DNA from 3 places in the Ruminobacter sp. RM87 genome. Region 3 is predicted to be linked to each of the others. Evidence: predicted binding sites of a transcription regulator. Region 3 holds the regulator's gene; each other region holds the start of a gene.
The links. Region 3 encodes sigma-54, which starts transcription at its own class of promoters, with help from an activator protein. Its sites were predicted from a motif close to TGGCACNGTTTTNGCTT; they were not measured.

Region 1 (11,131 bases), on a different contig from region 3:
GGTTGTAGGAGCTCTGAACACATCTTCAGTTGATTTTACCTGTCGTGTATGGGTAAACAATTCTGATTACTGGGGAGTTTTCTTTGATACTAATGAAAAAGTATATAATGCGCTGAGAAGTGCCGGCATTGGTATTCCATTCCAAACCTTTACGGTTATCAACGAAAAGTAATTCATTTTACGTTTATATAAAACTAAAGGGGACTGATTTTATGTCAGTCCCCTTTCTCGAACATGAAGCCGTTTCTAACCGGCAAGACATTTAAATGCCGTAAGTATTGCGATACTCCTCAACTGAAGCCAGATGTTCCTTAAGATTATCATTCTGAGCAATATAGGTAATGAGATCAGACAAAGTAATAATTGAGAAAACCTTTGTATTATAGTCTCTTTCAACTTCCTGAATTGCACTTAAATCTGTTTTACCTTTTTCCTGACGGTCTAGAGCAATTAAAACTCCTGCAAGCTTTGCATCCTTTTGCGCAGAAATAATCTGCATAGATTCACGAATAGCTGTACCTGCAGTAATCACGTCATCCAATAGTACAATATTGCCTGTTAATGGTGAACCTACAAGATTGCCACCTTCACCATGATCCTTAGCTTCCTTTCTGTTAAACACCCAAGGAGCTTCACTGCCATACTTTCTTGAATAGGCAATAGAGGTGGCAGCAACAATAGGGATTCCTTTGTAAGCCGGTCCGAATAAAACATCAAAATCAACACCACTGTCATGAAGGGCATCAGCATAATACTCTCCGAGCTGAGCTAAATCAGCTCCAGTGCAGAACAAACCGGCATTGAAAAAATAAGGACTTATTCTTCCTGATTTCAAAGTAAAGCTGCCAAAACGCAAAACATTTCTCTTAAGAGCTAATTCAATAAAATTCTTTTTGTAATCCTTCATTTTTTACACCACTGTCAAGTTGATATATTGTCTTTTAACCACACAGAATTAGAATGTATAATATCATAGAGATTGATAATTTTACATAAGGAATCACCATGATACACAGTATGACCGGTTTTGCTACATATGCCGACCAGAACAATGAATATATAACAGAAGTTAATATCAGAACCGTTAATTCACGCTATATGGAAATAAATGTAAAGATTCCGGAAAAACTTAAATTGTATGAAATGGAAATCAGAAACTGTTTTAAAGATTTCTTTAACAGAGGTAAATTTGAAATTTCCATAAATCTGACACCTAAAGTTGCAAGTAACGGACTTGAAATCAACAATAATCTTGTTGCCGCATTAACATCCAAAATCAGTGAAATTAATAATGCCTACAGGGCAAAAGATCCTAATGCCGCAATAAATTTCTCGGCTCTAGATATTCTTATGTATCCGGGAGTAATTGCCAACACCTCAAACAGCAATGATTCTATTCACGAACTTGTCATCAATGCTGTTAAAGAATGTATGAAGAAACTGAACGAAGCTAGAACTTTGGAAGGAGATAAAATTAGCGTATTCCTCAACGGCCATTTGGATTCTATAGAACTGATGAGACAGAATATAATCAACAGAATGCCAGAAATCGTTGAATGGCAGAAGACAAAGGTCGAGGATTTTATTCAGCAGCATCAGGTAAAAGTTGACGGCAGTCTTTTGGAACAGGAAATCATATTACTATGTCAGCGCATGGATATAGCTGAAGAGCTTAATCGTCTAAGTTCTCATATTGAACAGGCTAAACATATCCTCAAACAAGGAGGTATCTGTGGCAAACGTCTCGATTTCTTAATGCAGGAATTTAATAGAGAAACAAATACCATTGCATCAAAGTCAATCAATACAGAGATAACAAACAGTGCAATAGAGCTCAAGGTCCAAATAGAGCAGATGAGAGAACAGGTTCAGAACATAGAATAAAAAAATATTTATGTAGAACAAGTCATAAAAAAACCATGTTGCATAGTATGTAACATGGTTTTTAGCAAAAATAACTAAGACTTAATTCTTTCTCCAGGTTGTGCCATTAGGGCCATCTTCTATTACAACCCCCATATCTGCAAGTTTCTTTCTTGCAGCATCAGCAACTGCCCAATTCTTTTCCTTTCTTGCGTCATTACGTTCCTTGATGATAGCTTCTATTAAATCTACATCAACGTCAGACTTATCAACAGCACCCTTAAGGAATTCTTCAGGATCCATTGCCAATAAACCAAGTACGTCACCGAGTTCCTTCAGCAGACCAGCAAGTTTTCCTGCCTTTTCCTTGTCAGAACTCTTTAATGTGTTGATTTCTTTTGCTAGATCAAACAAAACGGCATAGGCAAGAGGTGTATTGAAATCATCATCCATAGCCTGCTTGAAGCGGACAAGATATTCTGAATCATGATCAGGCTCCAGTACATCAACATTTCTTAATGCTGTATACAATCTTGATAAACCTGCCTTTGCCTGATCAAGGTTATCCACAGAATAATTTAATTGACTTCTGTATTGAGCGCTCAGAAGAAAATAACGCAGAACTTCACCGTCATATTTTTCTAACAATTCACGAATAGTAAAGAAATTGCCCAAAGATTTGGACATTTTTTCCTTATTGATCATCATCATACCGGAATGCATCCAGTACTTCACATAATCAGAATGTAATGCACAGCAACTCTGGGCTATTTCATTTTCATGATGAGGGAAAATAAGATCTGAACCACCACCATGAATATCAAATACTTCACCCAAATACTTATAATTCATTGCAGAACACTCAATATGCCATCCAGGACGACCTTTCCCCCAAGGAGAATCCCACATTGGTTCGCCAGGCTTGGACATTTTCCACAGAACAAAATCATAAGGATTCTTCTTTGCATCCTCAATATTCACACGGATACCGGCCTGTAATTCGTCAAGATTCTGACCAGATAATCTGCCATACTGAGGGAATGAATCTATTGAAAACATTACATCGCCATTGGATGCAACGTAGGCATTACCATTTTGAATGAGTTTGCTCACCATATCGATAATAACATCAATATTGTGTGTTGCCTTCGGTTCTATATCTGGACGCTTTATATGAAGAGCCTCGAAATCCTTATACATTTCTTCAGTAAGACGGTTTGTAAGACTTTCACATGATTCGTGATTTTCATTGGCTCTCTTAATAATCTTGTCGTCTACGTCAGTAACATTACGAACATAGGTAACGTCATATCCGGAATAGCGAAGATATCTGACAATAGTATCAAAGCAAACAAAAGTTCTGCCATGGCCGATATGACACAAATCATATACGGTTACCCCACATACATACATTTTTACTTTGTTTTCAGATAAAGGAACAAACTTCTCCTTTTTGTGAGTAAGTGAGTTATATATTTCCAACATAAAAACCTCAGTTGCTTTTCTTTTTTTCAGTTTGTGAAATTAGGATGTACTGATATAAAAATCCTTCATCCTTTGTATCACACGATATTATTCGCTAATTATATTTTTTTACCACATTATTTTGCAAGAAACAAAATTGTCTAGATAATTTGAATTTTTTTATATTTCTGTAAAAATCGCCAAAATACAGTGATAACAGTAACTTTACTGATAACAATGCATCATTCTTGCATCTTCAATGACAAAAAAAGTCTTATGTACATTTGCCTTAATTTGTAGGAGAGTTTAAAATTGCTCCATCTTATTACAAATGCACTCATTAAGTGCTTTATTTTGGTTCACAATACGGACGGAATGCCGTTTAAGTGAAATAAAACACATATTTCTAGTCAAATGTGAAATGTGGCACATTTCTCGCATTTGTACTTATGAACTTTTTTATAATTTTACTTTTTCCTTAACTGGAGGATTTTTTAATGGCAGTAGCTGACGTATTAAATAAAATTAAAGAAGAAAACGTAAGATTTGTTGACTTACGTTTCACTGACACCAGAGGTAAAGAACAGCACATCTCTATTCCTGCCTCATGTATCGATGAAGATTTCTTTACTGACGGTAAAATGTTTGACGGTTCATCTATATGCGGTTGGAAGGGAATTAACGAATCAGACATGATTCTCATGCCTGATGCCGACACTGCATTAATTGATCCATTCTATGCCGATAAGACCATGTTTATCCGTTGTGATATTCTTGAACCTACCACAATGCAGGGCTATGACCGCGACCCAAGATCAATTGCAAAGAGAGCAGAAGAATACCTTAAGTCTTCCGGCATTGCCGACTATGCCTTGTTTGGACCTGAACCAGAATTTTTCATATTTGAAGACATCCGTTTCAAGACAGACATGAGTGGTTGCATGGTATCAATCGATGATCCTGAAGCAGCATGGAACTCAGCCACTGAATACGATGGCGGCAACAAGGGACATCGTCCAGCCGTTAAAGGTGGTTACTTCCCTGTTCCTCCTGTAGATTCCTCTCAAGATATCAGATCTGCAATGTGTCAGACCTTAGAAGAACTTGGTCTTAAGATTGAAGCTCACCACCATGAAGTGGCTACATGCGGTCAGAATGAAATTGCAACCGTTTTCAATACTCTTACCAAGAAAGCTGATGAAGTGCTTATTGAAAAATATGTTGTATGGAACGTTGCCAATGAATTTGGTAAGACCGTAACCTTCATGCCAAAGCCTATCGCAGGTGATAACGGTTCAGGTATGCACGTTCACCAGTCACTCGGTAAGTACGATGAAAACGGCAAGATGGTTAACCTCTTCTCCGGTGACCTCTATGGCGGTCTTTCTCAGATGGCTTTATGGTACATTGGCGGTATTAAGAAGCACGCAAAGGCTCTTAACGCATTTACCAATCCTTCAACCAACTCATACAAGAGACTTGTTCCTGGTTTCGAAGCTCCGGTAATGCTTGCATACTCAGCACGTAACCGTTCTGCCTCAATCCGTATTCCATGTGTATCAAGCCCTAAGGCAGTAAGAATCGAAGTTAGATTCCCAGACTGTACTGCAAATCCATACCTCGCTTTCGCAGCCATGTTAATGGCCGGTCTCGACGGTATCATCAATCACATTGATCCGGGTGAAGCAATGGATAAGAACCTTTACGATCTTCCTCCAGAAGAAGAAGCAATGATTCCTCAGGTTTGCGGTTCTCTTGATGAAGCTCTTAAGAGTCTTGAACAGGATAGCGAGTTCTTAACCAAGGGTGGTGTATTCTCTGAAGAATTCATTCAGTCATACATTCAGCTTTTAAAGGGCGACGTAAATAAACTTCACATGATTCCGCATCCAGCAGAATTTGAACTTTACTATTCACTCTAATATAAGAATATTGGATATTAATTGAAAATATTTTAATAATTATAAAAAAGAGCTGTTTTTCGGCTCTTTTTTTTTGCATAATCGAATTTAGAATAATAGCAGTCATTGTATTTCTCCGAAGAGGATAAAAAAATGAATTTAACAAAGATTATCATTTTTTCATGTGTATTATTGGGTATCTCCTGCGTGCAGGCTGAAGACGTTTACAAATGGGTAGACAGTAATGGTGTTACACACTATGGCGACAACCCTCAGAACAGCAATAAAAAAGCAACCATGGTGAATGTACAGACTCCTAAGCTTGGAAACGTATCTGTGCAAAGTAGCAGTTCTACTAGCTACACACCTCAAAGACCACCAGTCAGAGCTGATTTTGGTAATCAGAACTTAAATTACAACATTAGTATTTCTTCTCCATCAAATGGTGAAGAAATCAGAGCAAACAACGGCACAATTGTTGTTTCTGCAAACGTAACTCCTAAACCACAGGGAAATTATGCCATTCGTGTATTCATTGACAATTCTCTTTACGCCTCCTCATCTAACACTCAGCGCGTAGAAGTCGAAGGTGTTCCTCGTGGTGAACACACCATAATGGTGAAACTTCAGACTCAAGATGGCAAAATAATTGCATCAGAACCGATCAATGTTGTCGTATTACGTGTCGTTGCCAAAAATTAGTAACTTACAAATTGCTTTATGGGCACCATAATAAGGCAACAATGTTTTATTATGGTGCTTTTATTTTGTGAGAATTAAAAACAATGACAGATAGTAACATTGCAGTTTGCGCCTTGGATAATATGTTTACGGCTGTAATAATGCTGGATCATAAGCTTAAGGTAAAGTACGCCAACAATGCTACCGAACAGATATTCAGAATGAGTCCAAAAAAGTTTCTTGGACGAAAACTTGATGAAATTTTTGATTATACCAATTTTGATTTTTCTAGACTTCTCGCATGTCATTCCAAAGACATGGGATACACAGATTACGAAGTTACCTTTGTCATTGAAGCGTCGCCTGTCATAGTCGAAGTCACAGTAACCCCCATAACCGACAACAATCCTCAATGTGATATTCTCCTTGAGTTCAGAAAAGTTGAACTTCAACGTCGAATGAACAAGGATAGAGAGCAGTATTCTCAGCAGGAAGCAGCAAGAGAGCTTGTCAGAGATCTTGCCCATGAAATCAAAAATCCTCTAGGAGGACTAAGAGGAGCCGCTCAACTGCTCGAAAGACAATTCAAAGGACAAAACGATGTCAAAGAATACACTTCTATCATTATTGAGCAGGCTGACAGATTAAAAAACCTTGTCAATAGACTCCTTGGCCCCCAGAAAGCTTCCCCTCATGTAATGACTAATATCCATGTTATCCTTGAGAAAGTCCGTAAGCTTGTGCAGGTAAATTTGCCGGAAAACATAAAAATAGTTAGAGATTACGATCCTTCCATTCCAGAACTCTCTGTTGATCCCGAACAGATTGAGCAGACACTTATAAACATTGTATGTAATGCAATATTAGCTCTGCAGGAAGATAACACGGCTAACGGAATTATCACTCTCAAGACAAGAACAGCATACAGAGTAAGCATATACGATACCATAGTCAAACTGGCTCTTGTAATAAAAATATCCGACAATGGTCCTGGAATTCCTCCTGACATAAAGGATAAAATATTCTACCCTCTGGTAACACGACGGGAAGGAGGTACGGGCCTGGGACTTGCCATAGCACAAAATATAATTAATCAGCATAACGGAAAAATTGAATGTAATAGCTGGAAAGGTTATACAGAATTCACAATTTACATTCCAATAAAGGAGTAAGTATGAATAAGGAAGTATGGATAGTTGATGATGACAGCTCAATCAGATTTGTTTTGGAACGAGCTCTCACCCAGGACGGATATGTATGCCAATGCTTTGAAAATGGGGAGAAACTATTACAGGCTCTTAAGACATCATCTCCTAAAGTAATTATTTCAGATATCCGTATGCCAGGTATTGATGGTCTGGAGATGTTGAGAATTGTTCATGAACAAAACCCCAACATACCAGTCATTATTACGACTGCTCACAGTGACCTCACAAGTGCTGTAAATTCATATCAGAGCGGCTCTTTTGAATATCTGCCTAAACCTTTCGACATTGACGAAGTACTTGATATTGTCAAAAAGGCAGAAGCAAGTTACAAAGAAAAAATGAATATCGAATCTAACGATGAGATTCATGAAAATCTTGAGTCTGAAATTATCGGAGAATCACCTGCAATGCAGGAAGTTTTCAGGGCTATCGGACGTCTTTCTAAATCATCCATTAGTGTTCTAATCAATGGACAGTCCGGTACAGGCAAGGAATTAGTCGCACATGCGCTCCACAAACACAGCATCAGAGCCAATAAACCGTTCATTGCATTGAACATGGCCGCCATACCAAAAGAACTTATCGAATCAGAACTGTTTGGTCACGAAAAAGGAGCCTTTACAGGAGCGAATGTTTCAAATCAGGGAAGGTTTGAACAGGCTAATGGTGGTACTCTATTTCTGGATGAAATCGGAGACATGCCTCTTGAAGCTCAAACTAGATTACTGAGAGTTTTGGCTAATGGAGAATTTTACAGAATCGGTGGCCATCGCTCCATTTCCGTTGATGTACGTATAATTGCAGCTACCAACCAAAACCTTGAAAAAATGGTAGCAGAAGGAAAATTCAGAGAAGATCTGTTCTACAGACTCAACGTTATCCGCATACATATCCCACCACTTAAGGAAAGAAAAACGGACATTCCTCGCCTTGCACGACGTTTTTTAAATGTTTCAGCAAAGGAATTAAATGTAGAAACAAAAATTCTTACCCCCGATGCAGAAGATTACTTATGTAATTTTCCTTGGCCTGGTAATGTAAGACAGCTTGAAAATGTGTGTCGTTGGCTGACAGTAATGGCATCAGGAAAAGAAATTTCTGTTAACGACCTGCCTGAGGAATTAAAGAAAAAAGAAGATAATTCTTCCAGTGTAGCAGAAAAACAATATGGTGATATGTCAAATAAACTGCCTTTAGATCTGTCCTGGCAGAATCTGCTAAAAGATTGGGTCAGTCAGAAACTGCATGAGGGATCTACCGACATTCTTGCTGAAGCTCAGCCTGAATTTGAAAAAGCATTGATTACCACTGCCTTACGTTACACACACGATCATAAACAGGAAGCGGCAAGACTTCTCGGCTGGGGAAGAAACACTCTCACAAGAAAGCTTAAAGATTTAAATCTTGAATAATCTCAAGAACCGGTATCATACATGATGCCGGTTTTCCTCATACACAATCTGAACTTATTCCTAATTCTATCAACTTTTTACAAAGTACATGGAAATAGAGTAAAATTGTACAGTAGTTATTAGATTTTATTATTTGAATGCTTAAGTTTGATCATTCAAATTCATATTCACAAATAATTTAATGGACAGAATATTTTGAAAGTTGTAGTAAAAGCACCATTCTGGACAAAAATATTGTATGGGATAGGCATTTGTTTCCTTCTCGTTGGTATATGCTGTCATTTCTTTGGTTTTCCTGAAATTCCCCCTATTTATATGCCTTTTTTCCTAATTGGAGGCGTTAGTCTTATTATTCCTTATCAGGCATATTATATTTATGAAATTTTGAAATACAGACCTAAAACTTAACAGCTTTTGGCTGTCATACCTCCACAGAGAACAGACAAATGATAAATTTTCAGAAAACACACTTTATTACAAGTGCACCTGACATTACCAAGCTTCCGGATGATACCGGTATTGAAATAGCTTTTGTTGGCAGATCAAATGCGGGAAAGTCAACTGCTCTTAACTGTATTACAAACCAGAAGAATCTTGCCAAAACAAGTAAAACACCAGGAAGAACCCAACTTATCAATTTGTTTGAAATTGAAGAAAATAAAAGAATTGTGGATCTTCCAGGATATGGATATGCCGAAGTTCCATTAACAGTAAAAAAGAAGTGGCAACGATCACTTACTGAATATCTGCAAAAAAGAAAATCTCTAAAGGCAGTCGTTGTTCTGATGGATATACGACATCCGCTTAAGGATTTGGACAGACAGATTATCACCTGGGCAGCACTGGCCAACATTGAAGTACTCATTATTTTGACTAAAAGTGACAAGCTTGCCAATAATGCAAGAAAGAATGCCATAAATGATGTCAAAAGACAGCTAATAGAATTTGGATGCACATATAATTTGGTCGCTTTTTCAGCACTCAGCAAACAGGGACTAAACGAAATTAAGGAAATTCTCAACCGTTTTTACAGTGAATTTCAAGAAACAACTGCATTCCCTGATTTTCCTGATAATGACGAAGAATCTGATGAAGAACTGGATATTGACGAGCAGGCTTGGACAAAAGGTTACAAGGAAGAACAATGAAAGGAACCCTATATATAATTTCATCTCCTAGCGGAGCAGGTAAATCTAGCTTATTAAAGGCTTTATTTGAGCAGCATAATAATGACAACTCCATGTATTTATCAGTTTCCCATACCACGAGACCTCCAAGACCTGGCGAAGTAGACCATCTGCATTACCACTTTGTCTCTGTTGATGAATTCAAAAATCTGATTAATCGAAACGCTTTTTACGAATGGGCCCAGGTTTTCGACAAATATTACGGAACCTCAAAAGAACTGGTTCAGCAAGCACTGAATAACGGACAGGATGTTTTTCTGGATATTGACTGGCAGGGAGCCAGACAGATGAGAAAAATGGAGCCTGAAGCAAAAAGCATATTCATTCTCCCTCCTAGTCTTGAAGAGCTGCACGATCGACTGGTTAAAAGAGCTCAGGACTCTGAAGAGGTCATTGCTAACAGAATGAACAAAGCCCAAAGAGAAATCTCTCACTATAACGAATACGATTACTGCTTGATTAACGATAATTTCGAAAAAGCCCTTAATGATTTGTGGTGCATCATTAATGCAAATCGTCATTCACGCACAATTATAGAAAACAATGAAAAAGCCATACTTGATAATTTGTTGGCAAATTACACTGAACAGAATAATTAATCATGTATATCCGAAATTTCATTTCGGAATATTTGGATAGTATTTATCAGAAATGAAAAAACTATTTTGTTCATCACAAAATTTGTATTATGTTGTCATATTTCATCGTGCGTGATAAAATGTGTGGACTGAAAAAAATTTTAGGAGATTTTTATGGCTCGTGTTACTGTTGAAGATGCTGTAGAACAGGTTGGTAATCGTTTTGACCTTGTTTTAACTGCTGCTCGTCGTGCTCGTCAAATTTCAGTAAATGGTTGCGATCCTTTAGTTGAGATCGAAAATGACAAACCTACAGTAATAGCTCTTCGTGAAATCGAAGAAGGCTTAATTTCTGAAGAATTCATGGATAAGCAGGATCAGAAGGGACGCTTAAAGAATTCAGAAGAATTTGCAGAAATGGTAGATGTTCCTCCTTTAGAAAACACCAGTCTTTTCGATTAATATTGCAAACCTGTTCCGCATGGAACAAGTTTTTAAGTTTACGACATAAGGAAGATTACCGATGTAATCTTCCTTGTTTTATTTTTGTGTCGTATTGATGGATATTCATCATATTAAACGCATACAATGTAAATTTGCAGGCTGATTTTGATGATATAATAATCTTATAAATTAAAGGAATATCCACAATGAGTACGGTTCTCTATTTATTTGATAATCTAAAAAAAACTCTCGAAACATACCTGCCTCCTGAACAGATTGCCAGAATTGAGCAGGCATACACTACGGCAAAGAACGCTCACGAAGGACAGGTTCGCTCTAGCGGAGAACCTTATATAACTCACCCTGTAGCTGTTGCTCATATTCTGGCTGATA
Region 2 (11,131 bases), on a different contig from region 3:
TACGTCAAGTTTTGAACGCGTGGCAGCTGGAGACTTGTTCTGCTGAACAGGCTGATTTGCCGGTTCTACACCAAAAAGACTGTAATTGCTCAACTTTACACTGTTTCCTGGAGATTGAATTTTCTTTAACTCCTGAGGCGTAAGACCTGCTAATGCAGGACTTTTATATGGAATTTTATGCCAAAAAAAGACAGCTGCCTCATAGCAGACTACAAATGTCAAAAGATAAAACAAATACGCAGAAATTTTTGTATAATATCTGTCAAGATGCTGTGGGCTTTTAGTTGAGGAATTCACGTTGGTATGAGCATTTTCAGCTGATGAGTCTTTGCTTTGTTTTTTCTCAAAAAAACGTTTTTTTAGCGTTTCTATAGAAATCATAACAAACTCCACCCCACATTAAATTCATACATCCTATAATCGTACGAAATTGCTTTAAATTTGTAAAATGTTTAACAATTTTTTTTGATGTTTTTTTATATAAATCACTAAAAGAGAATTATGGCTAACACTGAAAACTCTGATACAGACAAAGGCATTCGCCTAGATAAATGGCTTTGGGCTGCCAGGTTCTACAAAACAAGGTCTATAGCTAAAGACATGATAGAGGGTGGAAAAGTTCACTACAATAACTACCGCACCAAACCAGGGCGAATTGTGGAAGTCGGAGCCAAAATTGAGCTATGGCAGGGATTCAATAAAATCGAGATTACTGTCCTCGGTCTGAGTGATCAGAGACAGAAAGCAGCTATAGCCAGAACTCTGTATGAGGAAACACCTGAAAGCATCTCCCGTCGCGAAAAGCAGGCAGAAGAACACCGTATGCAGGTTCTGTTTGCCCCTCATCCTGAAAACAAGCCGGATAAAAAACAGAGAAGAGAGCTGTTAAATTTCAAGCATCAGTCAGATTTATAAAACATTACCCCGTATTGCCTAGGAGACAGACATGACAACATTACAAGATAAAAACGAAGAATTCAGCAAAACAATTACTGAGCTGAATCAAAAGAGTGCTCTTAGCAGTTTTGATAAAATTCTTTCATTTGAATTCAATGACTATGACCTGCACGGAGATATTGTTCAGACAAACAACGCCATAAAAGGACTTCTTGAAGGACATTCCTATCCAAAGTGCATACAGAATCTGCTTGCAGAAATGCAGGTTGCGGTATGCCTCATGGCCTCAAAACTTAAATTTGAAGGTGAAATCATGCTTCAGGTAAGAGGCGGAGGAAAATATTTCAAATATGCCGTATTAAACAGTAATGAAAGAAACGAAACCAGAGGTCTGGCTTCTTTTGACAGCAAGATTGATGAAAATACTCCGTTTAACCAGCTGCTGACTCGGGATTCAATCATGACGATTGATATCATGCCGAAAGTCGGCAATCCATACAAAGGAATTATTGATATTTCCAAGAATTCGCTGGCTGAATGTCTTGAAGACTATTTTACTCAATCTGTGCAGGTTCCAACAAAAATATGGATATACAGTGATGCCAACAACTCAGGCAGAGCAGCAGGAATCATTATTCAGGCACTTCCAACAAAGAATCCGACAAAACAAAAGGAAGATTTTGAACATGTTTCTGTTCTTACAGACACAACAACCATGGCAGAAATTCTTTCTCTTAACAACAGAGAAATACTTTACAGACTATACAATCAGGAATCTGTAACACTTTACCCTGATAGAGAAAAATCTGTATCATTCAAGTGCAACTGTTCACGGGAACATTATAAAGAAATGCTTTCCCACCTCAACCCGGATGAATTGGCATCAATTCTTCAGCAGGATGGACATATAACAACAGAATGTCATTACTGCCGTAAAACCTACACATTCGAACACGACGATGTTATTGAAATAATAAAAGAAGCCAAAAAACATCAGCATCACTAAATTGCAAAACAGTGCATGGTAATTAAACATGCCTCATTCCATTGCATAATGCATGATTACAGCACGATAATCTGTAATTACATTTTTCCTGCATCGATTCAATTGCAGACAAAAAAAAGGGAGAAAACTTTCTCCCTTTTCTTTCAAGGTTGATACTTACATCAGATTGTAAGCTCTTTCACCATGGCTTGTTAAATCTAAGCCTTCACGTTCCTCATCCATTGGAACTCTTAATCCGCCAAACAGCTTACCGGCAATATAGAAGGCAGCGATAGAAGCTACACCGCACCATACAATTGATATAACAACAGAAGCGAATTGACCTGTGAATTGACCGAGCATTGTTTCCCATCCTTCATGATAACCCACGCCACCAAGAGCAGGGGCACAGAAAACACCTGACAGAAGGGCTCCGGTTATACCACCGATACCATGAACACCGAATACATCAAGAGCATCATCCACTCTTAACATTCTCTTAAGAACGTGAACTGACCACAGGCAGATAACACCTGCAACAGCCCCAATTATCAGTGCACCACCCACACCAACGAAAGCACATGCTGGAGTAATTGCAACCAGACCGGCTATCGCACCAGAACATGCACCAAGCAGTGAAGGCTTTCCTAAAAGAACCCATTCAGCAGCAAGCCATGAAAGTGTTGCAGCGGCCGGGGCTACACAGGTATTTGCAAAAGCCAGAGCAGAAGTACCGTCGGCAGTTAATTCTGAACCTGCATTGAATCCAAACCAGCCTACCCACAGTAATGAAGCACCAATCATGGTCATAACAAGGCTGTGTGGAGTCATGTTTTCACGACCGAAACCTATACGCTTGCCCAGGAAAAACGCACCGACGAGAGCACAGATAGAGGCATTGATATGAACCACGGTACCGCCAGCAAAGTCATATGCATGCCAGGCTGAATCAATATATCCACCGCCCCACACCATGTGGCATAAAGGGATGTATGAGAAAGTAAACCAGAACGCTATTACAAACAGTAGTGCACTGAACTTGATTCTTTCTGCTAAAGCACCTATTATCAGACACGAACTGATTGCCGCGAAGGCACCTTGGAATGAAAAGAAAGTAAAATCTGATAAGGAACCTGTTGCTGTATCAGGAGTAACGCCAAGCATGAGAAACTTGTCCAGATTGCCCATGAAATAGTTTAAAAATCCACTTGAGTTTGTTCCGAAAGCAAACGTATAACCATAAATTGTCCACAGTACAAAAATTACAGCAAAAATCACAACGGACTGTACCAGTATGGACAACATGTTCTTGGCTCTTACCAGACCGCCGTAAAACAAACCGATGCCCGGCAAAGACATCAATATTACCAGAGCGGTACATATCATTATAAATCCATTATCAGAACTCGACACTTCCGGTGCAGCTTCTTCTGCAAAAGCAACTGTCGAACCCAGTATTGATGAGGAAAGAATTCCTGTTCTTAAAATATTCTTCATACAGATCTCCAAATTACTAAGTAACTCATGAGATCATTTATGCAACATCTTTGCCAACACTCAAATTATTTTAATAATCACGAAGTATCATAAAGTTCTGATAGAGTTTCTGCACTCTTTAAAACAGCCGACAAAACGGACATGTAGTATTTAATTTACATGATGTCGTCCGACAAACTCCACAAATATTGCCCAATTTATTAGATAAATAACATACAATATAAGTATGACTTAAATCGGAGGGTACCATCATGAAACTACAGACAGAAGTGATTGGTTCAGATAATCATAAAACCATAGCCATGATCCATGGCTGGGGTATTTGCAGTAAAGTGTTCTACCCTATTGTCGAATCTCTGAAATCAAAATACAGAATTGTTCTTATTGATATGCCAGGTTATGGAATTAATAACTGTATTCCTGCAAACAGATGTGATGGTATTGTAAACTCATTAGAAGAAACAATTCCTGAAAACTGTGCACTTCTTGGCTGGTCTCTCGGAGGGATACTTGCTCAGAAGTTCTGTATAACAAATTCAAAACACATCAAGGCTCTTGTAACAGTTTCATGCTCACCAAGATTCACTTCAGAACCTGAAACCGGATGGCCCGGAACAGATGCAAAATTACTAAAAAAATTCTCATCACTTATTTCTCAAAACAACTGTCAGGCGGTTATAGATAAATTTCTAAGTCTGCAGGCAATGGGTTCAGAAAGAATGAGAGAAGATATCAGAATTATCAAACAGCTTATATCAGAAGTTCCAGCACCTTCGTACTATGAATTACAGGCAGGACTGAAAACTCTGATGGACGAGGATTTGCGTAATAACATATCACGAATAAGCTGTCCGTCTCTTCATATGTACGGTCTGAAGGATAGGTTATGCCCTGCATCAACTAAAAGTATCTGGAGCACCAAGGAAAACAGTCATACCATAGTATTCGAACAGAGCTCCCATGCCCCCTTCATTACCCAGACATCTGATTTCAATGAACAGCTACAGCTGTTTCTGGACAAATACTACAACTGACAGAAAAGACGCTATTAGAACCAGAAAATAGCGTCTTTTAATAAATGATCCTTTAGAGAATATACAAACTATTTAACTAGCGTCTTAAGATATTCATCCTTAATTTTCTTAAGTTCTTCATCACTTAAAATTTCAACCGGAGCATATTCATGATCTCCTGAGAAATTAAACTGAGGTTTATCAATAGGTCCAAACCATTCTTCCGGAGTATACGAAATTTTATTGATATACCATGTTACCTTTCCCTTAGGAGTAATAACATCAGCATCGTCATCGATGGTTTTATTCAATATACCTCTGGCGATTGGACTTTCGTACGAAATAAACCCTTTTCTGCCATATACTTCAGCTGTATTGACAATATGCACATGCAAAATTTCACCATCATCATTTTCAATTTCAACATATGCACCAAAATAGACCTTATTATCTCTAATACCATCAGCACTGCGATCCAATATCTCAGTATTCTTTAAGGTATCAGTCAAAAACTTTACCCGTCTGTCAATCTGACGCAATAACTGTTTATTATACTGATAATCAGCATTTTCACTACGATCTCCAAGTGATGCAGCCCATGCCAGTTTTTCCACAACTTTAGGACGAATATTTTCCCAAATTTCATCAAACTCTTTTTTAATTAGCTGATGTCCCTCTGGTGTAACAAACTTAAAAGCCATAATACCCTCCAAAGAAAAAACCATGCTGAAGTCAGCATGGTTTTCATAATTAACAGTTAATAACTGTATTCAGACAGCATATTAAAGCTGTGGACCAGCCTTAACAAGAGCCTTACCAGCTTCGTTGGTTTCATACTTCTTGAAGTTGTTGATGAAACGCTGAGCAAGATCCTTAGCCTTAACTTCCCATTCAGAAGCGCTTGCGTAGGTGTTACGTGGGTCAAGGATGTTGGTGTCAACACCGTTTAACTTGGTAGGAACTACGAAGTTGAATAATGGAATGGTCTTGGTTTCAGCCTGATCGATTGAGTGATCAAGGATAGCATCGATGATACCACGAGTATCACGAATAGAAATACGCTTACCGGTACCATTCCAACCAGTGTTAACGAGGTATGCCTTAGCACCGCTCTTTTCCATGTGCTTAACAAGTTCTTCAGCATACTTGGTTGGGTGTAATTCAAGGAATGCCTGACCAAAACATGCAGAGAAGGTTGGGGTAGGTTCAGTAATACCACGTTCGGTACCTGCTAACTTAGCAGTAAAGCCTGATAAGAAGTAGTACTGAGTCTGATCCTTATCAAGGATAGATACTGGAGGAAGAACACCGAAAGCATCAGCAGATAAGAAGATAACCTGCTTAGCAGCTGGACCAGCAGAAATTGGGCGCTGAATGTTCTTGATGTGATAAATTGGGTAAGAAACACGGGTGTTTTCAGTTACAGACTTATCAGTGAAGTCGATCTTACCGTTAGCATCTACAGTTACGTTTTCGAGAAGAGCGTCACGACGAATTGCATTGTAGATATCTGGTTCAGATTCAGCATCTAAGTTGATAACCTTTGCGTAGCAACCACCTTCGAAGTTGAATACACCATTGTCATCCCAACCATGTTCGTCATCACCGATGAGCTTACGCTTTGGATCGGTAGAAAGGGTGGTCTTACCAGTACCTGACAGACCGAAGAAAATAGCGGTGTTTTCACCGTTCATATCGGTGTTAGCAGAGCAGTGCATTGAAGCGATACCCTTTAATGGGAGGTAGTAGTTCATCATAGAGAACATACCCTTCTTCATTTCGCCGCCGTACCAGGTATTTAAAATAACCTGTTCCTTGGTGGTTACGTTGAATACTACTGCAGTTTCAGAATTAAGACCTAATTCCTTGTAGTTGGTAACCTTTGCCTTTGATGCGTTGTAAACGATAAAATCTGGTTCCTGTTCGAAATCAGCTTCTGACTGAGGACGGAGGAACATGTTGGTTACGAAATGAGCCTGCCAAGCTACTTCAACGATGAAGCGAACCTTCATACGAGTGTCTTTGTTAGCACCACAGAAACCATCAACAACGTATAACTTCTTGTTAGAAAGTTCCTTCTTTGCTAAATCCTTAACAGCAACCCAAGCTTCCTTAGATGCTCTGTGGTTGTCGTTCTTGTATTCGTCAGAAGTCCACCATACGGTATCGTGAGAGTTTTCGTCATCAACGATGAACTTATCCTTTGGTGAACGGCCGGTATATACACCGGTCATTACGTTAACAGCACCGAGCTCGGTTTCCTGACCCTTATCAAAACCTTCTAAAGATTCCTTAGTTTCTTCGTTGAATAAAACTTCATATGAAGGATTGTAAAGAACTTCAGTAGTACCGGTAATGCCGTACTTTTCTAATACTGACTTATCAAACTTTGCCATTTTTATGGTTACTCCAATTATTTAAGAAGATTTAAATAAACATGTCTGATTTTAAGAGATTTAAACAAATTAGTCTATAAAAATAAATCAAAAAATTGTAAAAATTTATGCTTTGCGAAATGATTATTTTTTCCGCTATTGATTTATCAGTGAAAACATTACAAAATCATTCTCTATCAACATCTATATCTTTCCACTGGATTTATTTTTTCAGTACCAAGTCATTAAAATTTAACATTTGATACGGTCTGGTCCCCGATCTTGACATAAATAATGTGATTGGGTATCTTGCATGTATTTACTTACGGTATTGCTAGACAATATTTTCCATAATACGGACAGGTGATCCACATGATTAAAATTACCCCAAAAGCTGAAGAATATTTTGTTCAGCTCCTTAAAACTCAGGCCCCAGAAACAAAAATCAGAGTATTCGTTTCCAATCCGGGAACTCCTGGAGTAGAGTGCGGAATTCTATACTGTCCCAAGAACTCCGTGACAGGATCTGATGACATTTTTAATTACAACGGTTTTGATGTGGTTATTGACGTATCAAGTCAGCCTTACCTTGAAGGTGCCGTCATAGACTTTAAAACAAACAGTGAGAATAAAAGTACTCTTACATTCAAAGCCCCTAACCTAAAGAAATCAATGCTTGACGAAAATGCCTCACTCTATGACAGGTTAGAACTGTTCTTCAGAACCACTGTCAATCCGAGTCTTGCCGCACACGGTGGAGTCGCAAAGCTGATCAGTGCCTCCGAAGACGGAGTAGTCAAAGTCAGTTTTGAAGGAGGATGTAAAGGGTGCAGTATGGTGAATATCACACTGTCAGAGGGAATTGAAGCCAACCTGAAACAGGCATTCCCCGGCATGATTAAAGAAGTTATCGATGTGACAGACCACGAAGTCACTGACGAAACATACGCAAAATAATACATAAGTATGATTATGTAGTTATGAAAAAGGACCATTTTCGCGACTCCGGTAGGTATGTCTAACTTATAGAGTCCTTATAAAATGGTTCTTTATCTTTAGATATTCGCCAACAGACAATCAGATTATTATAAAAGTCTATTCTGACTTCTGAGTTCGTGACAGCAGAGTTGCGGTAGCATCTTTCGCGGATTTACCTTCATACAAAACTTTGTATATTTCTTCGCATATAGGCATTTCTACATTATATCTTTGGGCGAGCTGATAAACCTCTTCAGTATTGTCATAACCTTCAACTACCTGACCGATTTCCTTAATTGCCTCATCAACAGTTTTTCCCTGTCCTAAAGCAATACCAAAACGTCTGTTTCTCGACTGGTTGTCTGTACATGTCAGAACGAGATCTCCCAAACCGGCCATTCCCATGAACGTATTCGGCAAAGCCCCCATAGCCCTGCCAAGTCTCTGTATTTCTACCAAACCTCTCGTAATCAGTGCCGTTCTGGCATTTGCACCGAAACCAAGGCCGTCAGAAAGACCAGCCCCAATGGCGATAACATTTTTAACGCAACCACCAATCTGAATACCGATATAGTCAGGATTTTTATAAACTCTGAAATTTTTGCTTGAATGAATCAATCTTGAAAATTCATCCGTAAAATCATCGCATGAACCTGAAACAGAAATAGCTGTCGGCATTCCCGCAGCCAACTCTTTTGCAAATGTAGGTCCGCTGATAACGGCAAATGGAATACTATTTCCGAATTCCTCTTTTACCACATCACTGAGAAGTTTTCCCGTTTTTGCCTCTATCCCTTTGGTTGCCCAAGCTAACCTGTGATCAGGTGAAAGAAATGGTTTTATCTGTTGCAGCACATTTCTAAAATTACTGCTAGGAATTACTACAAGTAATATATTTGTGTTTTTTACAGCAAATTCAAGATCACTTGTAAGTTCAAGAGATTCCGGAAACAGTATGCCGGGTAAAAAGTCCTCATTGGATCTAGTCTGCTGCATTCTGTTAATTTTACTCTGGTTTCGTCCCCATAAAAGAACCTTGTTACCATTTCGAGCCAGGGAAATAGCCAATGCCGTGCCATAAGAACCAGAACCTATTACAGAAATAGAATAACTCATTTGCGAACTCCAAACGAATTTTTTATAAAAAAAACACAGAGCCAGTCAAGGCCCTGTGTTCATAGAAAAACAAATATTACTTGTCTTCAGCTTGTTCTTCTTTCTGTTCCTTTGCAGCCTGAGCCTGCTGTCTCTGCATATAGATTGCATCAAAGTTAAGTGGCTGTAAAATGAATGGAGGGAAGCTTGCCTTGTTTACTAAAGAACTAATGTTTTCTCTAGCATATGGGAAGAGAATGCTAGGAACAGTGGCATTGAGCACATGAGCCAGCTGTTCTTCACCGAAGTTTTCTGCATGAACTAATGCAGCCTGATTAACTTCACAGAGGAATGCAACCTTATCTTCAGCATTCTTTGTGGTCACTGTTAATCTTAAATTAACTTCATAAACATGATGTTCAGGATCAACGTTATCATTCTTGATATCTAAATCGATCTTGCTTTCTGGCTTCCATTCACTGCGGAAAACATGAGGTGAATTAGGAGTTTCTAAAGAAATATCCTTATTGTAAATTCGAAGAATTTCGAATATAGGATTTAACTGTTCATCAGCCATTTTATGTTCCTTAATATAATTACATCAAACTATTCGGAATTTGAAATTACCCCTTAACCACAGGATAATTATTAATCGTCCATTCCTGCATTCCGCCATTAAGTATCACACTCTTGTAACCTTTCTTTTTCAGGTTCTTTGCACACTTATAGGCAGTCACGTCATCATAACCCTTGCCTATGACAACAATGGTTTTATCTTTAAATCTTTCAACCTGTGAAAACTTCTGACCAAGCAAGTCCTCAGAAGAAACAGACACGGCTCCAGCCAAATGCCCTTTCATAAACTCTTCTGTTGTGCGAACATCAACCAAAGCAGCAAGATCATGATTGTACATATCAACAGCATCTCTGGAATTCAGCAGTTTTAAGCCGTCTTTCCAAATAATTGTCTGATAGTAAATAACATAACCTAAAGTTATCACCCACAACAAACTAATAATCTGATGTCTGCTGACAAAAGACACTAGCTCATTCCATAAATCCAAAGATTCCATATAATAAACACGCCCTGGTATCTGTTTTAACCTATCCGTTCCCAGCCGGTTCTTTCTCGAAACTGACTGAGCATAATGATCCGAGGGGTATATTATCACATGCGAAAAAATTTTAAAATAATCGTCACTAATAATCATTTTTTTCAAAAAAACGATAATGAATAATAAAACAGGGATCTGATTTTTTGGGTAAATTGAACGCAATATAACCAATTTTTAGGCTGTATCATAAAAAGATTTTCTGCATACATAAAGATCATGACGACAAAATTAGTGTAAAATATGCACCAGAGTATTAAAACTTAATTTTTGACAAGATTTTTTTCACTGAATCAACGTAATCATATTAGGAAATAAAATGGCAAAGAAACCTTTTGCACTCATCATTATGGATGGTTGGGGATACAACACTGTTAAAGAATTTAATGCTGTTGCAAATGCAAAAACCCCAGTTCTTGATAAACTCACTCAGGATTATGCTAACACTCTGATTTCCGCTTCTGGTGAAGATGTCGGTTTACCAGACGGTCAGATGGGTAACTCTGAAGTTGGCCACACCAATATTGGTGCCGGTCGCATCGTTTATCAGGACTTAACCCGCATTACCAAGTCCATCAAAGATGGTGACTTCTTCACTAATGAAGTTTTCAATAAGGCTATCGATTCTTCTGTAGCAGCTGGTAAGGCAGTACATGTAATGGGTCTTATGTCACCTGGCGGTGTTCACAGCCACGAAAAGCACATTCTTGCACTTTTTGATCTTCTCGCAAAGAAAGGCGTTAAAAAGGCTTATTTCCATGCCTTTACCGACGGTAGAGACGTTCCTCCTCGCAGTGCTCAGAGTTCAATTGATCTTTTCGAAAAGAAGTTCCAGGAATTAGGTACCGGCAGATTTGCCAGCATGGTAGGTCGCTACTATGCAATGGATCGCGACAACAGATGGGATCGCGTTGAACAGGCATACAACCTTATAACTTTAGGTGAATCTCAGTTTGCACCATTCGCTTCTGCAACTGACGCATTAAATGCCGCATATGCTCGCGATGAAAACGATGAATTCGTTAAAGCTTCTGTTATTGGTGAACCAGTTAAAATGGAAGACGGAGATACTCTGATTTTCATGAACTACAGAGCAGACCGTGCCCGTCAGATCTCAAGAGCTTTCGCAAATGATGATTTTAACGGTTTTGAAAGAAAAGTTCGCCCTGCAATCAACTT
Region 3 (11,131 bases):
TTGAATCAGCTGAATAAGTGAATATTACTACACGATAAATGAGGAACCGGAGTTCTGTTGTGGACTCCGGTTCCTGTTTTATACGGTATGACAATTAATCTTTTTCACTTTTTTCATCATTCAATGCTGAATCAAAATGGCGCAGTAAGGAAACATGAACCTGTGTTGAAATATTTTTGATAAAACGAAGCTGTTTGATTTTAATAGAGTCACCAAGATCCTTGCAGATTAGCTCAAGCTCTTCAGCGTGCTCAGCAGCTGTTTTTTCGTGAAGGAAAAAAGCCAGAAAAACGTCAGCAAAAGTGTTTTCTTCCAGGTTGTAGCATATAGGTTTATCAAGGATTAGCAGGATTGCCGTTTCTTTTGCATCGTCTGGAATGACTGCGTGTGGCATAACAAAACCATTGCCTATGTATGTGCTGCCTAAATCTTCGCGATCATTAAGAAGTTTCAATAGATTGATAGTCGGGATCCCAACCTTTTTACTGGCTGCGGTGGAAATAACTTCAAATGTTTTTTTCTTACTATAACAAAGGACAGGGCTTAACACACTGTCCTTTTCTAGTAATTCACTCAAAAAATGAGACATCTTAAATTATTGGGTAAGTTTTTCTTTATACTTAACCAACTGACGTTCAAGTTTGTCAGCTAAGGCATCAATAGAAGCATACATGGTTTCTTCAATTGATTCTGCAAAGAGATCGTTGCCGGTTACAGTAACCTTAGCTGCAGCCTTGTGAAGCTGCTGATTTTCGATACTAAGGGTAACATGAATTGACTTAACGTAGTCTTCGAGTCTCTTAAGGTGATCCATCTTGCTATTAACATAATCACGAAGAGCATCGGTTACTTCAACGTGATGACCAACGATAGTAATCTGCATAGGCACACTCCTTAATAATAGGATAGATTACATAAAGAATACGAGCCACAATGGAATGACATCTAAGCCACAGCCTATCTCTCTTCTGTGTGTTATGTCAGGTGGCCAGATTAAGTAAAAACAAGTTTTTTCTTCTCTCTACTTAATTTCATTCTATATTCGATTTTTAATATAAGCTAGCAATAAATTATGGAAAAGTGACTAGAAACTATCTTTTGAATAAAGTTTGTAGAAAAAATAAACTAATCCCTTTGGAAATTGTGTAAATTATCAACAGTTAGATGGTTTTTGCATTGTATCTATTTATTGTCTTTTTTCTGAAAAGCTGCATTTTGCCGCAGACTATTATGTCGTGAGACTTTTTATCAGGTAATTTTTTTCTGTACATATCTGTAAATTGATGAATTTAAAGATAGAGCTGGAAGTATTGCAAAGATTTTTAAAAATATTAAATTTAAGAAAAGTTATTTGCCTCATGAGAATAAAAACTATAAAATCAAAACAGGGACAATAAGGTATGGATCATGCATAAAATGCATATTTTGTACATAAGCAATAATTATAATATTTCCAGCCTTTCCCAAAAGATAATCAAAACTAAATCCAATTTGATGTAAATGTTGCATGCTGGTTTTTTCTGTCAAGCAGAAAACAGAAATGAAATAATTAAGTTGTAGTTATTAAACCGTGGAAGCCATGGATTTGTAAAGCTTGTATCAGGTGTTTTATGAAAGCCGGATTAAATTTAAATCAAGTCAATGTTCAGACTCTGACAATGACTCCACAGTTGCAGCAGGCAATAAGATTATTGCAGCTGTCAACCATTGAGCTTCAGCATGAGATTCAGGAAAATTTGGATAAGAATCCTTTTCTTGAAATGGATGAAAGTGACAATGATAACAGCAATATTGCCTCACTGGATGAAATTAGGGAACAGGAATATAGACTGGAAAACAGTAATGATGATATTACCCCGTTCAATAACGATCCAACAGTTTCACTGGATAATGCTCCCTATGCTGAAGGAAGCCGGGACAATGAGTATTCTCCTTTAAAAGGGGATGACAGCAGTGATTCTTCCATTGCCCGTGATGATTCTGATTCAGTATCGGATAACAGCCAGAGTGACGTAGATTTTTGGCAGGAGTCATATAACGCCGGTGTTTCCTCTGGAAGGACGCGTAATACTGACAGTGATGATTTGGAAGACTTTCAGGGGGCAACAGCCTATGGTTTGGCAGAACATCTGAACTGGCAGCTCAATCTAACGCCGATGAATGATATGGATCATCTGATTGCTGAGGCTATTATTGACGGAATCAATGAGTCAGGATACCTTACTGAAAGTCTTGATGATATTCTTTTGGCTGTAAAGCCTGAATTTCCTGAGGTCACAATTGATGATGCAGAAAGAGTGCTCTGTATTGTTCAGCATTTTGATCCGGTGGGAATAGCTTCCCGCAATCTTCAGGAATCTCTGCTTATACAGCTTAATCAGTTCGGTGATGATGATAATGTCGTTCTTGCCAGAAAAATAGTAAGTGATTATCTTGAACTGCTGGGTAGAAAAGATTTCCGTACGCTGGCCAAGAATCTGGAAATCAAGGAAAAGAACAGTTATCTTCTCAAAGAGGCAATAGAGATTATCACAAAACTTGAGCCAAGACCAGGTAACTGTATTCCGCAGGAAAAGAGTGAGTATGTTATTCCTGATGTGTCCGTTCACAAGAAGGATGGAGTTTGGATAGCAGAACTGAATCCTAATTCAATTCCGAAGATCAGGTTGAACGAAACATACTGTCAGTTGTGCAGTAATGTGAAAAACCCCAAGGAAAGTCAGTATATCCGAAATCACATGCAGGAAGCTCATTCTTTCATACAGAGTGTCAACAAGAGAAATGAGACTCTGTACAGGGTGGCTTCGTGTATTGTCTTGCATCAGCAGGATTTCTTTGAGCGCGGTGAACAGTTTATGAAACCTCTGGTTCTTAATGATATAGCTGTCGAAACCAATCTTCATGAATCCACCATATCCAGAGTTACAACTGAAAAATACATACACACTCCCAGAGGAACATTTGAGCTCAAGTACTTTTTCAGCAGTCACGTAAACTCCACTGACAGGTGTGATGAAATTTCCTCAACAGCAATAAGAGCCAAGATTAAAAAGCTTATCAGTGAGGAAAATCAGAAAAAACCTTTATCTGACAGTCAGCTGTCAAAAATTCTTGAGGAAGATGGAATACAGGTAGCTCGAAGAACAGTTGCCAAGTATAGGGAATCTCTTAATATCCCTCCATCAAGTCAGAGAAAGACTATGTAAAAATGCAAAACAGCCGGAACAGGCTGTTTTCATGGATTTGATATTAAAGAATCGACCTATATTGAAAAGTCATTACCCAGATAAACTTTTTTAACAAGTTCGTTGTTAAGAATTTCTTCAGGTTTACCGTAGGCAATCATATTTCCCTGATTTACAATATAGGCTCGTTCACATACGTCCAAAGTTTCACGAACATTGTGGTCTGTGATAAGAACACCGATTCCACGACCGCGCAACTGTTCAATGATCCCCTTAATTTCACCTACACTGATGGGGTCAACACCTGCGAAAGGTTCGTCCAGTAAAATGAACTGAGGATCCGAGGCCAGGGCTCTGGCGATTTCCACTCGTCTGCGTTCACCACCGGAAAGGCTCATGCCTGTATTGTTGGCAATGTGCTCTATTCTGAATTCCTGAAGCAGATGTTCCATTCTTGCGTATCTGTCGTTTTTGGTACGGATTTTTTTGTTAAGTTCCAGTGCACCCATCAGATTTTCACGAACTGTCAGACGACGCCATATGGATGCTTCCTGAGGAAGATAACCCAGACCGTAACTTGCTCGCTGATCCATCGGTTTGTGAGTAATTTCCTGATCGTCAATAAATACATGACCGTTATCAGCTTTGATAATTCCGACAATCATGTAGAATGATGTGGTTTTTCCGGCTCCGTTTGGACCTAAAAGACCGACGATTTCCCCGTTCTTTATACTGAGGGAAACGTCATTAACTACAACCCTAGACTTAAATTGCTTGAAGAGATGTTCTGCTCTTAGTGTACTCATTTAAATTACTCTTTATTACTTTTTTTCTGCTTTGTTTTCATCTATCTGAGCTTTTAATTCTTCAGGAATGAATACAGTGGTCACACGATTTCCCTTTTTACCGGATGAATCATCTGATGAAGCTTCTATTCTTTCTTTAGCGATATTGTATGTAATGGTATCGCTGGTAATTTTGGATGATCCCTGTTCTATTGATGCTTTCTGTTTAAGTTCAACTGTTTGTCTTTCAGGATAGTAGGCAATTGTAGTACTTTTAGCAGTGACAGGCTTGCCGTTATCCAGAATTTGTGAAAAGACGGCAGGTTTACCAAAAGCGGTAGCACTCTTTATCTGGCCTTTTTCATTACGTATGATTTCAACTTTATCTGCAGTGATGCGGATAGTCCCCTGTTTAATTTCAACATCATCCATAAAAGTTATTTTGTTTGAGCCCAGATCAGCTATCTGTCTGCCTGAATCGATGCTAATGGTTTCCTTGAAATCATTCTGTTTTGCTTCGGCTATATTAATAATACCTGCAATACAGAAAGACAGACAGGCAAAGGTGAATTTATTTATTTTGAGTAAATCCGCTATATGTTGCATGGCAATCCTCTGATAATTCAAAGTATTTTGAGGCTAACTGGCCTTTAAATTTTTTACCGTGATTAGTAAACTGGTTTCCGATAATGTCCACCTGCTCAGGTGTTCTTACCTCATCTGTACCAAGATCAATTTCCAGGTATGAAGTTCGTATTTCCCTGATGATGCTTTCTGTTCCAGTGGTACTGGCAACCACGTTTCCTCTGAGAAATATGGTATCTGCTGATCCTGTCATTGATCCTGTTTCCGCTTCAATTTTCCAGAAACTGTCATTGTTTGTTCTCAGTTTACCCAGATCCTTGTTTTTTTTATCAAGGGCAGGAGAGTAGATTATTGTAGGACTGGTAAAATTAGTCTGATCCAGTCCCTGAAAGTATTCAGCTTCCTCTGCCTGAATTTTTCCGTAAAGCATACCATCGGAATTGTACTGGCTGGTGGAAACATGGCGGGCAAAGAATACGGGCTGTGTTTCCAGTAATTTATCTCTCTCTGTCTGTTCCTGAACACTTACCCAGTTATAAAAGTAGTATGAACAGATGAGCAGTATGAAAAGAGGTAAAATCCTCAACAGGCGCTGTAACATATCAAATACTTGCTCCTACACTGTCAAGTCTGCCACGTGCCGTTAATATAAGATCGCATACCTCTCTTACTGCTCCGTTACCACCATCCAGATGACAGATGTAGTCTGAAACAGATTTAACAATCGGATGAGCGTCTCTTGGACAGAATGACATGCCACAGTGGTTAAATACGGTTATGTCTATCACATCATCACCTATGTATGCAATTTCATCGGCTGATACCCCAGATTCGTTAATTATCTGCATCAGGGCTGCTACTTTATCAGTGATTCCCTGATAAACGTATCTTGCCTTAAGTGACTTCATTCTGATGTTTACAATTTCAGATTCGCGCCCTGTAATCACACCGAAACCGACGCCAAGCTTCTGTATGGCAACAATACCGAAACCATCTTTGGTGTTGAAATTTTTTATTTCTTCACCGGAATTTGAAATATATATTTTTCCGTCAGATAACACACCGTCAACATCACTGAGTAAAATTTTAATATTTCTGATTCGCTCCAATAATGATTCAGATACAGTGCCGTATGGAGTTAAGCTTGTAAGTGACATTGTAAACTTCCCTTATCAAACCGCAGGAGAAAGGATTGGTATCTCCTTTCCGTAAACGAAACATTTTGAGAATACTGAACTGAATATCCTCATTGCACCATTTTACCAAAAACTGTAAAAAGATTGGAAATTAACTGAGTATTGCATGATACTCAGTTAATTAATTTGAATATTAGACAGTTTTGTTTCCGGTTATATCCTTAAGGTCGTTCAATATTTTTTCCAAAACGACATCTGGGTTTTTATACCATTCGCAACTCCATATGCGAATGACTTTCCATCCCAGACCTTTCAGTACGGATGGCTGTCCGCAACACTTATCGGCAATGGCGTATTCAGAAGAGAAGCCATAGCCGTCACTCATAATGCATGCAATATATCTGTTGCTGTCTGAAGGATCTTTGATTGCAAGATCAATTTTGAAGTTTGAGGTACCCAGACTGGTGGTGCTGTCATATCCGTGTTCTTTAAGTCGGGAAGCGAGAACTTCAATCAGTCTGTCATTCTTACATGCATGCATATTCTGTTGATTAGGAAGATACTTGTATCCTTTTTTTGCATAGGTAAGGAATGATTTAAGTCCTCTTACTCCTTCAGAAGAAAGATTTGTAAGGTGCATTAAATCAGGATCCAGAGAGGAGAATACCACCATCTCCTTCTTGGCTCTGGTGATGGCTACGTTAAGTCGTCTTTCTCCGCCAGCTCTGTTAAGCGGACCGAAATTCATGGTAATTCTTCCACTGCTGTCTTTACCGAAACCTATGGAAAATACAATGATGTCTCTTTCATCACCCTGAACGTTTTCCAGATTTTTAATAAAAATTGGTTCAGGCAGCTGGAGAGCCCTGTTTTCAAGCTCCGGCTTTTCTCTGTAGAGTTTTTCCAGATCATCTTCAAGCTGAGCCTGCTGCCTGCTGTTAAAGGTAAGCAGACCGATAGAGGTGTTGAGATTCTTATCATCACTGAGGAAATTGGCCAGATATTCAATGGTTTTTTTGCTTTCTTCCTTGTTTCTGCCGGACCCTCCGCGATCGTATAAACCGTTAACTTCAACATAGGTGATTTTTGACATCTGATCATCAGGTGAAGGGAATGTGCACAGCTTGTTTTCATAATACATGATGTTGCTGAACGCTATTAAGCTTTCATGAGAGCTGCGGTAGTGCCAGTTAAGTGTCGTAACAGGCATACCAAGAGCCATGCAGTCATCAAGAACGCTTTCCAGATCTTCAAGTTCATCAGGTATGTCTGTCTGTTTTGCCGAGAAGAAATCTGTCGGAGGCATCTGTTTAGGATCTCCTACAACAATCAGCTGTCTGCCTCTGGCAATGGCTCCTACAGCCTCTGATGTAGGGAGCTGTGAGGCTTCATCAAAAATAATGAGGTCAAACTGATATTTTTCAGGTGAAAGGTACTGGGCAACTGATAAAGGACTCATCAGCATGCATGGACACATTTCAGGAAGGAGATTATTTATATTGTCAAAAATGGAACGAATACTGAGTTTGCGACCGTGATTTTTAATGGCTCTGTTAAGGAAGGTTTTCTCTTCCGATAAATTTTCATTATTATCTGCATTTTTTCTATAGTGTTCCATTGCTGTCAGAAGCGAGTTCTTACAGCCTTCTCTGAATTTAGAGGTGTTTTCATTAAGCTGAGTCATCTTGTCTGAGAACAGAATTCCTTTGAATCCAGCCAAAGTAGAATCGTGGTTCAGGTAGTAGTTGCATATTGTTTTTGCAAGTACCAGATCAGCATAATGGTCACCCACGGTTGACTTTATTCTGCCATGTCGTATATCTTCGGATAGCTGAGTAAATCCGTTATCGGCTATTTTTTCAAGACGAATGTTCAGATCAATCCATTCTCTGAGGTTTGCTTTATTTTCAATCATTGCAAGAGCACATCTGCCGATATTTTCAGTTTCAACAGGATAATCATGGGCTGATACCTTGAAATAATCGAAAACATTATGCAGGTTTTCTGTAAATGCTGTTAAGGATGTAAGGATTTCTGAAAGCTGGAGATTTAAATATTCAATACTGTTTTCCGATTTTTTCAGATAAGTATTTATATTGTCAGTTATCCGGCATCCGTTAAGTTCATTTTCAAGCTGTTTCAGGCCTTCAGTTACTTTTATGGTATTTTCCGTACATGTTTCTGCTTTTTCAGGAGCGGTGCTGAACATTTTGGCGAGTTTAGGGCAGGCGTTGTTAAGAGAAGTCACCTGTGTACCTATGCTTTTTTCAAGCTGACTGAATTCCTCAGCTTTTTCCGCCAGTTCCTTGAAATTATCTGATGTAACCTTTACATCAGCTCCGAGTGTTTTCTGCAGTGTGGATATACTGTTTTTGTGAGAGAAAAATCTTGAAATGAAGAATTTCTGTTCATCAAGTTCCCACTCTTTGAGGAGACTGTGAATATCTACGGACAGAACATCCCTCGCATTTTTACCGAGATCGGAAGCCAGCTGTTTCTGCTTTTTTAAACATTTAACCGTTTCTGAAACCTGAGAGGATATTTCACTTACAGATTCAGAAGTTAGAATTTCTCTGCTGATATCAGGAGTACAAAGCAAATGACTGATTTGTTCTATAACTGATACCTGTCGGAAAACATCCATGCCGTCGTGTCGGATACCAAGTATATTTTCAGAAGCTTCCAAAGAAGAAAGGGCTTTTGTTTCATCCTGTTTGAATTTATCAGCAGAAAGGTTAAGTTCAGATTCTGGGATTACGGAAAGACGGGACAGGTGCAGAGGATTTTCTGCAAAATTGTCACCGCTCTGACTCAGAAGAGCCAGTTCTCTGAGAGACATATTGACCTGCTGAACATTTTCTGCCGTAGTGTTTCTGAGAAATTCCTCGCCTATGTTCAGAGGAGATACATCCTGAGCCTTGGCGGAAATGCACATGGCATCATAGACGCTCAGGTTCGCACACTTTTTTTCGTGAAGTGATGATATCTCATTCTGTATTTCATTTCTCTGATTGTTAAGTGTTTTGCAAAGCAGGGAAAAATCGTTCAGATTTTCCTTAGGCATCTGAGGAAGACCTTCGCTCAGTCTGTTAAGAACCACGCTTTTTCTCTGAGTATTGGAATGCAGTTCCAGACAGTACGGAGCCAGTCCGAGCTTTGATAAACGTCGGTAAACAACACTTAATGCTGCCATTTTTTCAGCAACAAACAGAACTTTTTTCTTCTTTGCCAGAGCATCGGCTATTATGTTGGTAATAGTTTGTGATTTACCTGTTCCAGGAGGTCCCTGTAACACAAAACTTCGACCTGAGGAGGCCTGCCATAAGGCGTCAAGCTGGCTTGTGTCAGCCATTATTGGCTGGCACAGCTGACCAAACGAGAAGCGTTCGTCGATCGGTTTTTCAATATCTTTAGGGGCGGTGAATTTTTCCCCGGCAACGGTACCATTGCACAGAGCGTTGAACAGGTCGTTCTTTTTGAAAAATTCTTCGTTTGCAACCAGATCCTGCCACATAACGAATTTTCTGAAAGAAAAGTTACCGATGCCTGCTCTTTCTTCTATATCCCATCTGTGCATCTGCATAATGGCTTTTCTGAAAATCGCCAGAATCTTTTTAACATCCACTCCGTTATCATCCTTTGGAAGAGGATCCAGTGAAGGAATTTCAATTTCGAAAGTCTGCCTGAGCATTTCCAGCAAGGTATGATTGATGATGGTTTCTTCCTCTCTGCCGGTAAGTTCAAATGGAGAACGGCTGTTTTTTCTGCTTATATCCACAGGAATCATCAGGATAGGAGCGTATTTAGGTGATGACGAAGTATCAGATTCGTACCACTTTAGCAGTCCCATGGTTAAAAAGAACGAATTGGCCCCGTTCTCCTCCATTGATGTCTGGGATTCCCTGTAAAGTTTCTGCAGTTCTTTGTTCAGAGTAATTTCGTCAGAGACAGGAATGTGCAGATTTCCGCTCTTCTCATCTTCTTTGACCAGCTGACTCAATGTGTCAGTCAGTGTACGGTTATTCTGTTCGTACTCTTTAATCATTGATTCGGACAGGGTATTTAAGGTGAATTTCTCATTACAGAATATTCTGTCCTCGAAGTCAGCCAGAGAACTGATAAGGATCTGACATGCACCTTTTTCAAAACGCAGATTTAAAAGCCTGTTACGCAGACTCAGATCCAGCAGTTTGTTTTTCCAAATCTGCAGATGGGTTAGTTTATCACGGTTGTTTTCACTGATGCGTATTTCCAAAGGATCAAGATTCTGAGGTCTGATAACTGATTCAAACGTGCTGTCTTGAATAAGTTCAATGGAACCATTCTCTTTTTTTACCTGCTGAGGCAGAGGTTTGATTCCGTTTAATCTGCAGCGGAATATATCAAGAGCCATGTAAAAATCTTTAATTTTTAAGGTCTTGTCTGCAGCGGAGACCGCTTCATCAAATGTTGAGGTTCCGTTGAGACAGGTGCTCTCAGCAAGAATGATGTCGTGAATTTTGTCTGCCGAGTGCTTGAGGATTGTTTCACGATCCTCAATCGAAGTACTTGGATATGGCTCTCCGTTGGTCCACACGCCTACATAAGCGTGATCTTTAAACAGTATAAGCAGAGGATGAAGACCTACATTTTCCAGCATGGAGGCAAGCAGACAGCTTAAATCCAGACAGTTACCGGCTTTTTCCTGAAGAATACTTTCGCAGCTTCGTATTCTCTGGCCGTTTTTTATGTGGGATGATGCGGGAGCAACCTGATATCTTATCTGCTGTTCCTGAACAGCCTGATAGATAGCTGAAAACTGCTGATTGATATAATTGATATTGTTGCTCTGATAAGCATCGAAAGATAAATCAGGATTGATTTCCTTAAGCTTTTTATTCGCACTTGTTAGCAGACCTGTTAACGCGGGAGAATTTGGGGTAACAAACGATGCAAGCATTTCGTATTTGCTGTTGTTCCAGAAATCACGAGCCTGTATTTCAATATTTCTGGAATATTTTGCAAGTTCGTGTCCGCTCTGATCTTTCAGTACAATAGATATCACGTCTTTGAAACTGTCGGTATATGAGGCGAGTACAAGCGGTTTGAAAACAACCTTGGGATTTTCCAGAATATAGCTGTCCCCTGCATCTATTTCAGTAATATGTTCAGTAAACGTTTCAGAAATTCCGGAATCAAAACTGATTTCCAGAGATGGTGACATAAGATGCGTATCAGTGGTAACAATAATGGTGTTGAAAAAATTTTCGTTATTGTGAAATGAAACATAATTAAGAGTTTCATTTATGTCTGCAGAAATTTCAACTCTTGGTTTTCTGATCTGATTTTCGCTCATCGTTGAGTTGTATTCATTACTCATACATTAGCCCCATGATTTACAATATTAAGCAGCGTTCTGAATATAGTGATGATGTGTTTATATGTTCTGGAGATTGGAGAA

Region 1: a site for sigma-54 is predicted at 3,752-3,768, ahead of glnA (glutamate--ammonia ligase). Genes of this name have one in related genera too.
Region 2: a site for sigma-54 is predicted at 3,419-3,435, ahead of T489_RS0101180 (ammonium transporter). Genes of this name have one in related genera too.

What each region holds. Positions count from the first base shown of each region.
Region 1 is NZ_JNKD01000009.1:24,853-35,983, reverse strand. It holds gene T489_RS0103830 (mechanosensitive ion channel family protein) at 1-172, shown strand, start outside; gene pyrE (orotate phosphoribosyltransferase) at 263-907, opposite strand; gene T489_RS0103820 (YicC/YloC family endoribonuclease) at 1,006-1,884, shown strand; gene cysS (cysteine--tRNA ligase) at 1,966-3,348, opposite strand; gene glnA (glutamate--ammonia ligase) at 3,825-5,249, shown strand; gene T489_RS0103805 (DUF4124 domain-containing protein) at 5,421-5,930, shown strand; gene glnL (nitrogen regulation protein NR(II)) at 6,014-7,081, shown strand; gene glnG (nitrogen regulation protein NR(I)) at 7,084-8,529, shown strand; gene yihA (ribosome biogenesis GTP-binding protein YihA/YsxC) at 8,976-9,677, shown strand; gene gmk (guanylate kinase) at 9,674-10,315, shown strand; gene rpoZ (DNA-directed RNA polymerase subunit omega) at 10,469-10,756, shown strand; gene spoT (bifunctional GTP diphosphokinase/guanosine-3',5'-bis pyrophosphate 3'-pyrophosphohydrolase) at 10,945-11,131, shown strand, end outside.
Region 2 is NZ_JNKD01000002.1:75,754-86,884, reverse strand. It holds gene gspC (type II secretion system protein GspC) at 1-381, opposite strand, end outside; gene hslR (ribosome-associated heat shock protein Hsp15) at 502-915, shown strand; gene T489_RS0101185 (Hsp33 family molecular chaperone HslO) at 947-1,903, shown strand; gene T489_RS0101180 (ammonium transporter) at 2,060-3,379, opposite strand; gene T489_RS0101175 (alpha/beta fold hydrolase) at 3,631-4,413, shown strand; gene greB (transcription elongation factor GreB) at 4,482-5,093, opposite strand; gene pckA (phosphoenolpyruvate carboxykinase (ATP)) at 5,175-6,788, opposite strand; gene T489_RS0101160 (NifU family protein) at 7,140-7,724, shown strand; gene gpsA (NAD(P)H-dependent glycerol-3-phosphate dehydrogenase) at 7,863-8,861, opposite strand; gene secB (protein-export chaperone SecB) at 8,938-9,417, opposite strand; gene T489_RS0101145 (rhodanese-like domain-containing protein) at 9,464-9,913, opposite strand; gene gpmM (2,3-bisphosphoglycerate-independent phosphoglycerate mutase) at 10,272-11,131, shown strand, end outside.
Region 3 is NZ_JNKD01000045.1:10,835-21,965, reverse strand. It holds gene rpoH (RNA polymerase sigma factor RpoH) at 1-17, shown strand, start outside; gene T489_RS0109005 (PTS sugar transporter subunit IIA) at 95-577, opposite strand; gene hpf (ribosome hibernation-promoting factor, HPF/YfiA family) at 596-883, opposite strand; gene T489_RS0108990 (RNA polymerase factor sigma-54) at 1,611-3,206, shown strand; gene lptB (LPS export ABC transporter ATP-binding protein) at 3,263-3,991, opposite strand; gene lptA (lipopolysaccharide transport periplasmic protein LptA) at 4,007-4,576, opposite strand; gene lptC (LPS export ABC transporter periplasmic protein LptC) at 4,542-5,156, opposite strand; gene kdsC (3-deoxy-manno-octulosonate-8-phosphatase KdsC) at 5,158-5,712, opposite strand; gene T489_RS0108965 (DUF4011 domain-containing protein) at 5,885-11,050, opposite strand.